Thermococcus gammatolerans EJ3: one gene and its partners. The main gene of each other region encodes a partner of the protein of the gene in region 3 in a complex. Links are inferred from orthologs where the notes say so. Each region holds a gene or a part of one and is shown on either strand. Other genes may lie near its edges.

Region 1 (3,038 bases), 720 kb from region 3 along the record:
CAGGCGAAGACGAAGTCCGCTCCAAGGTGCTTGCTTCCCATCGCGAGGTAGGCTCCACCGTAGGCCTTCCTCAGAATCACTGTTACCATCGGGACGGTTGCTTCGGCGTAGGCGTAGAGAACCTTCGCGCCGTGCCTGATTATTCCCCGGCTTTCTTGGTCAACGCCAGGTAAATAGCCGGGAACGTCCACGAGCGTGACTATCGGAATGTTAAAGGCGTCGCAGGTTCTAACAAACCTAGCAATCTTATCTGAGCTGTCTATGTCGAGAACGCCTGCGAAATACTTGGGGTTGTTGGCGACTATACCGACGGTCTGGCCGTTCATCCTTCCGAAGCCCACAACCGCGTTCGGAGCGAAGTAGGGGAGGATTTCCAGAAAGTCCGGGTTGCCGTTCTCGTCTCTGTCCACTATCTCGTAGATGACGTCCCTGACGTCGTAGGGCTTGTTTGGGTCGTCCGGGACAATCTCATAGAGCCTCTCGCTCTTCCTGAAGGGCAAGTCGCTCGTCTTAACCCTCGGAGGCTTCTCCATGTTGTTGGACGGCAGGTAGCTCACGAGGCGCCTTATCAAAGTCAAAACTTCCTCGTCGCTCTTGCCTATGAGGTGCGCCTGACCGGCCTTCTGGGCGTGGACCATCGCTCCGCCGAGCTGAACCGGAGTTACTTCAACGCCTGTAACGGCCTTGACGACCTGCGGGCCCGTGATGAACATGAAGCTCGCGGGGTTGTCCACCATGAGAATGAAGTCACCTATTGCCGGGCTGTAAACGGCTCCACCGGCACACGGCCCCATTATCGCGGTAATCTGCGGAACAACACCGCTGAGAATCGTGTTCATCTTGAAGATTTCACCGTAACCCTTGAGCGAGTCAACACCCTCCTGAATCCTCGCTCCACCGGAGTCGTTGAGGCCTATGACCGGGGCGCCCGCCTCCAAAGCCAGCTCCATGACGCGTTTAATCTTCGCCGCGTGCATCTCGCCGAGAGAACCGCCCATAACGGTGAAGTCCTGCGCGTAGACGAAGACGAGGCGACCATCAATGGTTCCGTAGCCAGTGATAACGCCATCCGCCGGAAGTTCCCTCTTGTCCATTCCGAACTCGGTTCCGCGGTGCCTGACGAACATGCCGATTTCCACGAAGCTTCCGGGGTCGAGGAGCTTCTCAATCCTCTCTCGGGCGGTGAGCTTGCCCTTGGCGTGCTGTTTCTCGACGGCCTTCTCGCCGCCCATTGCGAGAATTTTTTTCCTCCTTTCGTAAAGCTCGTTGAGCTTCTCCTCCATGCTCATAAGAGTAACCCCCTCGGTTTCTTGGGGGTTGTAGTTTGTAAAGTTTAAAAGGGTTTTTGAGGAGCGGAATTTCATCCAATAGTGGATAATTTGTCCACAAAGGAGCAAAAAAGAAAGGAGGCCTCAGAGGTGCTGGATTGGTGTCTCGGCACCACAGGCCTCACACTTGAGGAAGTAGAACCTGTCCCTCTTGATTATCTTTGTGTCCGGGCTTCCACAGACCGGACAGATGACGTACTCCTTGAGGTACTTCTTCAACTTGTTGGCTATTAAGTAGGGAGTGAAGCGTCCCTGCAGGATTACGCGCCTGCCCTCGAGCGTTCCTGCCGTTGCCACCTCGCGCAGTATAAACTTGAGCAGGTGGCTTGGGTCGCGGTTCATGGCCTCAGCTATGTCAACGAAGTTCTCGATGATCGTCCTGTTACCGGCTATCGTAACGACCGCCGGCGGAACCTCGAAACGGGACTTGTGGGACTTCACGTTCTCGGGCAACTCCTCGTAAGCCTTATCTAGGAGCCTCTCGAAGTCGTAAAAGTCAATGCTCTCGCTCATCTTCTCACCCCCCTCATAGGTTTCCCCTTCGCTTTATAACCTTTGGCGTTATCAGAGCACCCTGTAAAATCCTGCCCTCGGCTCGTAGATTCTGCCGTCTGCTTTTAACTCCTCGATGAGCTTCTCGACTTCGCGTTTGCTTCCAACTCCAGCCTGTTTCGCTGCTTCTATCACCCTGTCGGCCGGCGCTCCGTATTCACCCTCCGGCTCGAGGTTCTTGATTATATCAACCAGCTTCTCTATCTTGTTGAGCTTCTTCGAGCTCTTTCCTATTTCCAGTATCGAGACGTCTATGTTGCCCTCCTCGTCAACGGCTATGGTTTTCATCATGGCTTCAATGAGCTCTATCGCCGCTCTGGCGTCTTCGCGCGTTACCGTCTCGCTCAGCCTCATTCTCGCGTGGGCCTCGCTGAGACGTATTAGGGCTTCAAGCTGTCTAGCGGTTATTGGAATTGGCTGGACACCGTCATCACTGCTCCTTCTCAGCCCCTTCCTCATCTTAACGTAGTAACGCTTGATCTCCTCCATAGCTTCTCTGCTCAGGACGGGATGGACGTTTTTCCTCGCGTAGGCTATGTACTTCTTGAGCAGGTCGTAGGGAATCTTTGGAGTGACCACTTCGGCCTCACCGCGCCTGACGCGCAGTATGTGCTCCGCTATGCTCGCGTCAATTTTTTCGTCTGGTTCATCGAGCAGGAGGAATATCAGGTCAAACCTGCTGAGGAGCGTTGGTGGGAGGTCGAGCTGTTCTGGAAGGGACTTCATGCGGTTGAAGCGGCCGAACTTCGGATTGGCGGCGGCTATAACGGTAGTTCTCGCGTTCAGAGTTGCGGTTATGCCCGCTTTGGAGATGCTTATTGTGTTGTGGAGAACCAGCCCGTGAGAGACGAAGAGGTGATACGGCTCGACGGTTACGTCGTAGACCCACTCCCAGCGGTCGTTAGGAAGTTTTTCGACTTTTGTGACCCTCAGGAAATTAACGTTGCCGTTTAGGAGCTCCTCGACCTCCTCTATTACGCGCTCTATTCTCTCGGCTTCCCTCTCGACCTCTGTTCTGAGTATGGACAGGGCGGTTGGATCGCCTCTCTCTATCCTGTTCCGAAGGGTTATTGCATTAAGGCCATATTTGAAGGATATCCTCGACTTGTTGAGGTACTTGAGTGCCTTCGGGGGCTCTTTGCTGGCCAGTTCTCTCAC
Region 2 (3,022 bases), 450 kb from region 3 along the record:
AAACAGTTCAACGAGTTCGTTGGACCTTGGATGAGGAGGAATAGTTGGAAATTGATCATGTGGAGGTCTGGGTAAACCATGAAGTACGTACGTTAAACCGATGAGAATCACGATGGTAAGCGCCAAGGCACTTTTGCGATTCATTTCAAGCGCCGGGTAATATACGCTAAAGAATTTAAAAAACTAATGTCACTTGAAAAGTGAAGTAAATTCAGAGGTAGCCCCTGTCCTCTTCCTCGGGAGCAGGGGGCATTGTCTGCTCGAGCATCGCCCTCTGCATCTCCTGGACTTTTCTGAGTATCTCCTCGGTCTCCCTGGCGCGCTCCTCCAGTGCAGTCATGTCGACCTCGATGCCGAGTATCTTCGTGACCGCCGTCAGAACGGCCTTCGCTGCCTTGGGGTCAACTATGTAACCGAGGCTCTCGCCGAGCAGGCTTATGCCGTACATCGAGCGGAGCTTGCCGATGCCGAGCAGAAGACCGGCCGCACCGACTATCGCTCCTCCCTCGTCCTCTCTCCAGATCACCTCGACGGAGCAGTCCTTGAGCTTCTCCTTGTAGTAGTCCACGAGCTCCTCGTGGGTTACCGCAGCTAAAACCCTCGGCTCACCCTGGAGCTCCGGCACCTGGTAGCCGCCCATCGTTATTATCTCCCTGACGCCGAGTTCCTGAACGAGGTCGAGCATCTTGCCGACCACCTCATAGTGGCCGGGACTGTCCGTCGGTGGAACCTGCTGGTCACCGGTGATGATAATTAGGTCCCTTCCGTTCTCGTCGGGGTTAACCCAGTAGTAGAACTCGTTTTTCATGAGCTCGACGATTGAGCCCTTCTTTATGATGACCTGGTGCATGAAGTGCGGTGAGTAAAGTTCGGCGAACTTTACCGCGTTGAGCTCCTGGATGAGGTGCTCCGCGGCGAGCTTTCCGACGAGGCCTATGCCGGGGAGGCCCTCTATGAACACCGGGTCCCTCAGCTGGGGCCTCTCAAGGAGGTAGATGGTAGTTTCCTTCATTTTCTCACCTCTATCCCAAGGACTTCCCTCTTCCACCTGCGCCTGTACTCACCGTAGGGGTCTTCCGGCGAGAAGCGCGGTGGGTGGGCTACCTTGGTCTTGGCTCCACAGACCGGGCAGATCTCTTTGAGGGTGTACCTGCCGCAGTTCGGGCACTTCCTTATGCGGAACCTCATGGTTACCTCCTCTTAATCTTCCTTATGCGCTTCTCCTTCCTTATGAGGGTCGCCTCTCCGCCCGCTTCCTTTATGACGCGGAGGATTTCTTCGGCTATGCTCTCGAGAACCTCTTCTGCCTTGTAGTAGTCCGGGGCAGTTATGTCAATCCTGTAACGGGGAGCGCCCTGGTAGGTGAACTTGACGTCTATGTCCTTCTCCTCGTTGGCCCTGTCCCTGGCTCTAATCAGGGCCTCCTTGATTATCTCGATTCCGTTGGGCTTTGGAACGGTTATCTCGAACTCCGCATCAATGGTAACGGTCGGAATCTCGACGTAGGCCTCGATGATTGGCTTGAGCGCATCGAGCCACTCATCTGGAATGAGCCCCTTCAGAACCTCAATTCCGTTCTGGGCGGCGTCCTCGAATGCGGCGTAAACCTCGCCGTACTCTTCTTCGAGCGGAACCCAGACCTCTCTCCAGGCCGTCTCGAAGTCCTTGCCTATCTTTTCAGCGGCCATCTTTAGTAGGTTCTCGGCCTTCTGGGCGCGCTTGTACTCCTGGAGCTTGGCCTTCCTCTGCTGCTGGTTTACCCTCTTGAGGCTCAGGTCTATGTGACCCTTCTCGGGGTCAACGCGAATGACCTTGACGACTACCTTCTGGCCCTCCTTCACGTAGTCCCTGATGTTCTTGACCCAGGTTGGAGCCACCTCGCTTATGTGCATGAAGCCCTCCTTTCCGGGGTACTCATCAAGTATCAGGAACGCTCCGTACGGGTGAATGTTCTTGACGGTGGCGACGACGAACTCACCCTCTTCAGGATACTCTCTGGCCTTCCTTGGCATGAGAATCACCTCTCCTTTTTGTCCCGGGAAGTCTATGGAAAAGACCTTTTTAAGCTTGGTGGAAGTGGAGAAAAGCGAGGCGATTTAAAAGGAAAGATCTCAAGCCGGCTTGGCGCTCTGCTTTATAACCCTAAGAAGCTTTGCCTCCTCAGCGAGAACGCGGAACTTCTCCCTCTTGACCCGCTCAAGCTTGTGGGCAACTTTTTTCTTCTGGCGGGCCATCCTGACGAGCTTGGCCTCCTCAAGGATCAGGTATTCCTTCTGCTTCTTAACAACATCGAGCCTGCGCTTCAGCAACTTTATTCCCGACTCCATACGCTTTCACCTAAAGAACCATAACGGACTTGAGCCTTAAAAGGTTTTCGCTTAATGCCAATATTAAACTCGTCAATAGTCGAAGAGCGTGAGGATAAGGGGAAGGAGAAACGGAACGATAGCGGTCAGGATGAAACCGTGAACAAAAGCGACCAGCGCCACTTCTTTGCCTCCAAACCTTGCCATAATGGGAAGAGTTGTGTCCATCGTCGTCGCTCCCCCAATGACGATGGCCTTCTCCGGGTTGAGTTTTCGAATTGCAAGCGGATATAGCGTTATCGTCAGGATTTCTCTTAGAAGGTTTCCAAGGAAACCGACCGCACCGTAAACGGCAGAGTACTGGGCTATCAACGGGCCTGTCAGCGAGTACCACCCACAGCCAGCCCCTATGGCGAGGCCCCATCTCATCTCTATCCCGAGAACCAGTGCCGCCAGAAGTCCGCCAAGGATTGAGCCCGTCAGCGTTAAAAACGGCAGGAGAAGGGCCTTCCGTCCAACCTTTCTGAGCTCTCCAGTGCTGAAGCTCAAGCCAAGATCCACTCCAATCAGGAATATGAGGGCGTAGAGCATTATCTCGTAGGCGTTCCCGAAGTCTGGAGTGAAGAGGTGCCCCACAAGGATCCCCGCAACAAGCGACGCGAGAACGAGGTAAAGAAACATCACCCGACCACCTCCGCCAAGAAAAGGCTTCCAGC
Region 3 (3,060 bases):
GCGATCCGTCTGACGAGCCGGTGGTAGAGGTAGCTGAGGATCAACGGGCTCAGGAGGAGCAATATACCGCCGAGCGGCTCCGGGAGGGATTTTATTTCATCTGAGAAATAAAGGGCCAGGATCGTGAGGAAGGGAACAACGTTGAAGAACGAGAACATCCTGTCAACGATTTCCCGGGGATTTTCCTTTACGTCCCTGATCGAGGGAATGCCAACGAGACCGATGTAAAACGTTGGGGAAAGGAAGATCACAACCGCAAGCCGATCTCTCAGAAAGAGCTCATCCCACCACGCAAAGATGAGCGACAGGAGAATTATCGGCATGATGAAGATTATCTTCATCAGGAGGATAGCCTGTTTTATCTTTCCCGCCGCGTACTCATTGGGGATTACATCATCGTACGGCATGATTGGGAGATGGTTTGAGACGTTTAAAATTTTCCGATACGGTTCACTCAAGCATTCCCTCGAGCTCCAGTATCTTTTTCGAGCGGAGGTAAACAACAGGAATCCCTTTCTCGCGGAGGCGCTTCTTCAGCCCCTTGTCGTTGGTGCAGACGATAACGCGCTCGTTTTTGATCGCGAAGTCGTAGATCTGGTCGTCTATCGGTCTCTTCCCAAACTCCCCGATTTCAACGGTCTCAAAGCGCTCCGCTAGTTTCTTCGCCATTCTAACAGCGAGCAAATCCCTTCCTCGCGTCTTCCGCTCTATAACGTCGAGCTCACGGAGAACCACGTTGGGGATTACGATTTTGAACCTGACATCGAGGATTCTGTTGAGCTCACCAACGATATCAACCCCGAACTGGCCGGGAACGAGGAGGAAGTTCGTGTCAGGAAGGACGAGCCATTCTCTCCTATGGACCATTGCGACCACCGGAAAGGAAAGAGAAGAGGGCTCACTCCCTTATGAAGCCGTAGCCGATGAGGCGCCACCTGCTTCCGATCTGCCTGCTTATGGCAACCCTGTCGCCAACCTCAGCGCAGACGGGAATCTGGAGCTTGAGCTCGACCTCGTCCTTGCCGAGCCCGGTGACGAGGCCCATCGTCCTTGCCGTTCCGACGTTGAGGAGGAGAACCTCCTTCCTCTTGATGGGCTCAACCTTGAGCTCGTCCTCGGTTCCAACCACGCGCTCGAGCAGGTGAACCTCGATGCGGAGCTCGTCCCACACAGGCGGTAACTTTCCGGGCTTTCCTACAACGTTTCCAGCCATTAGGTCACCCTTGGTGAGGTAGGGGTCGAGCTTCGTTCCAACGCCGACGAGTCCACCGGGATAGGCCTCCTCGACGAACCTTCCACCTGCCTGAAGCGAGACGATCTCGGTCGTTATCGGCTCGTACTTGATTCTGCCGTGCTCCTCGTAGGGAACCCCTGGGCGGATCTCTATCTCGTCTCCGACCTTGAGCTTGCCCTGGACTATCGAACCACCTATAACACCGCCGATGAGCTTCTCCGGCGGTGTTCCGGGCTTGTTTACGTCGAAGCTCCTCAGGACGAGCATCTTGGGAGGCTTGTTCGGGTCGCGCTTTGGAGTGGGTATGAACTTCTCTATCGCCGCGAGGAGGACGTCAACGTTCGCGCCGTGCAATGCAGAAATCGGGATTATCGGGGCGTTCTCTGCGACAGTCCCCTTGATGAAGTCCTTGATCTCCTGGTAGCGCTTTATGACGGTCTCCCTGTCAACGAGCTCGATCTTGTTGAGCGCTATAACGATGTTCCTGTTGCCGACTATCTGCAGGGCCATGAGGTGCTCCCTGGTCTGGGGCATTACCCCCTCGTTGGCGGCAACGACAAGAACGGCACCGTCCATGAGAGAGGCTCCAGCGAGCATCGTCGTCATCAGCGCCTCGTGGCCCGGCGCGTCTATGAAGGAAACGCGCCTCTCGAACTCTGTCTCGGCGCCGCAGTACGGGCAGACCGGAGAAGTGGAGTAACGCCCGCACTTCGGGCACTTCCTTATCTCCGCGTCCGCGAAGCCTATCTTTATCGTGATACCTCTCCTGAGCTCCTCGCTGTGCGTGTCGGTCCATATTCCGGTTAGAGCCTTGGTGAGCGTCGTCTTCCCGTGGTCAACGTGACCTACCATTCCAATGTTGACCTCGGCCTGTTTAAACTTCTTTGCCATCTCTCTCACCCCTAAGGCTAAAAAGCGGGGACGTTTATTAAGGTTATCCATAACCCACGTTGCCGAGAGGGGGCGAAAGAATCAACGCGGATAAAAGGGAGAAATGAAAAAGAACAAAAAGGCGGATTCACCAGTTGACCTCGTACTCGAAGGTTACACTCCTCGAACCGCCCGCCGGGACCGTGAGAATAAACTCCACGTACTGCGCAGTCTCATCAGAGGGGCTTATGGTCGAGCTGATGAGCTTTCCACCGTACTTGTAGTGGCGGACTATTACAGTCTTCGACTCGTCGCCGAAGTTTTCGATAGTCACCTTAATCCTGTACTTTGCCCAGCCCTCGCCGTGTTCTGAGTCGAGAACCTTCGTAGTGCCCTTGAGGTCGTAGTCCTTGCCGATGCCGATTCTCACCACATCGCCCTTTGGTGTGTGCTCGATGTGGTTCTCCCCTATTAGAAGGTTTCCACCCTCGGTTTCCCGGTAGATCTCCACGACTCCGGCAGGGAGAACCCTGTCAGCCTTGAAGGAGATGGACTCGTAAACGTTGGCCGTTCTGTCATAGCTCCAGCTCTCGTAGAGGTACTGCCTCTTTATCTCCACCTCCGTCGAGATGTAGGGTATCATCATCGTGCTCGCGGCCTTTATGTCCGTCGGGCCCAGGGGATAGACGTGGAAGGCCTCTACCTTAACCGGCTCTCCCTGACTGCCCCCTGACTTTTCCGCCGCCACAGCGAGGGTGTAAACGTACCTCGGGGAATAGGGGCTGTAAAACTGAACGTCACCCGAGACGAGGGCGACCTTGGCATTTTCGTACTCCTTCGAGGTGGGGTTCTTCACGATAATGTAACCAAAAAGGCGGGCGGTTTTTTCGCCCAGGTAGAGTTTGTACCTGCTCCCCCAGCTCATTCCAGGGACGCGATAGGTCACTTCAACGGCG

What was found.
Region 1: the proteins of eif2g (region 3) and TGAM_RS10275 are in contact, whole or in part, in a crystal structure (PDB 2QMU), measured with the Saccharolobus solfataricus proteins. The link is inferred for Thermococcus gammatolerans EJ3 from one-to-one orthologs. Residues at the interface, in WP_009988771.1 of Saccharolobus solfataricus: Trp33, Pro65, Glu66, Gln148, Val151, Asp152, Val154, Ser155, Lys156, Ala159, Leu160, Tyr163, Arg164, Lys167, Ile180, Ile181, Pro182, Val183, Ser184, Leu186, His187, Ile189, Asn190, Asp192, Ser193; in WP_231918336.1 of Saccharolobus solfataricus: Met1, Leu2, Arg4, Leu5, Tyr6, Lys8, Leu9, Pro10, Ile106, Lys108, Lys109, Glu110, Lys111.
Region 2: the proteins of eif2g (region 3) and TGAM_RS04130 are in contact, whole or in part, in a crystal structure (PDB 3CW2), measured with the Saccharolobus solfataricus proteins. The link is inferred for Thermococcus gammatolerans EJ3 from one-to-one orthologs. Residues at the interface, in WP_009988771.1 of Saccharolobus solfataricus: Asp222, Lys225, Pro226, Gly227, Thr228, Gln229, Phe230, Asn231, Leu233, Lys234, Gly235, Leu259, Phe273, Thr274, Lys275, Tyr300, Leu301, Asp302, Pro303, Ser304, Leu305, Lys307; in WP_009989173.1 of Saccharolobus solfataricus: Val185, Arg186, Thr187, Asn188, Glu189, Pro190, Leu191, Gly192, Val193, Glu194, Ile196, Lys197, Ile200, Ser201, Leu204, Ile217, Lys218, Ile219, Tyr220, Thr221, Ile222, Gly223, Ala224, Pro225, Tyr227.

What each region holds. Positions count from the first base shown.
Region 1 is NC_012804.1:1,925,507-1,928,544, reverse strand. Bases 128-3,012 are described here. They hold TGAM_RS10275 (translation initiation factor IF-2 subunit beta), read right to left. Parts: upstream 1,842-3,012; coding sequence 1,413-1,841; downstream 128-1,412. Other genes in these bases: TGAM_RS10270 (DNA replication licensing factor), read right to left, coding at 1,893-3,012; TGAM_RS10280 (carboxyl transferase domain-containing protein), read right to left, coding at 128-1,289. Also shown: more of TGAM_RS10280, read right to left, coding at 1-127; more of TGAM_RS10270, read right to left, coding at 3,013-3,038. UniProt on the Methanocaldococcus jannaschii protein: eIF-2 functions in the early steps of protein synthesis by forming a ternary complex with GTP and initiator tRNA.
Region 2 is NC_012804.1:759,982-763,003, reverse strand. The notes cover bases 102-2,970. They hold TGAM_RS04130 (translation initiation factor IF-2 subunit alpha), read right to left. Parts: upstream 2,013-2,970; coding sequence 1,191-2,012; downstream 102-1,190. Other genes in these bases: TGAM_RS04120 (lysine exporter LysO family protein), read right to left, coding at 2,400-2,970; TGAM_RS04125 (hypothetical protein), read right to left, coding at 2,112-2,327; TGAM_RS04135 (RNA-protein complex protein Nop10), read right to left, coding at 1,009-1,188; TGAM_RS04140 (proteasome assembly chaperone family protein), read right to left, coding at 212-1,012. Outside these bases: more of TGAM_RS04120, read right to left, coding at 2,971-2,990; TGAM_RS04115 (hypothetical protein), read right to left, coding at 2,987-3,022. UniProt on the Methanocaldococcus jannaschii protein: eIF-2 functions in the early steps of protein synthesis by forming a ternary complex with GTP and initiator tRNA.
Region 3 is NC_012804.1:1,206,692-1,209,751, forward strand. The notes cover bases 13-2,919. They hold eif2g (translation initiation factor IF-2 subunit gamma), read right to left. Parts: upstream 2,126-2,919; coding sequence 899-2,125; downstream 13-898. Other genes in these bases: TGAM_RS06500 (hypothetical protein), read right to left, coding at 13-407; TGAM_RS06505 (PIN domain-containing protein), read right to left, coding at 451-867; TGAM_RS06515 (DUF4139 domain-containing protein), read right to left, coding at 2,253-2,919. Outside these bases: more of TGAM_RS06500, read right to left, coding at 1-12; more of TGAM_RS06515, read right to left, coding at 2,920-3,060. UniProt on the Methanocaldococcus jannaschii protein: eIF-2 functions in the early steps of protein synthesis by forming a ternary complex with GTP and initiator tRNA.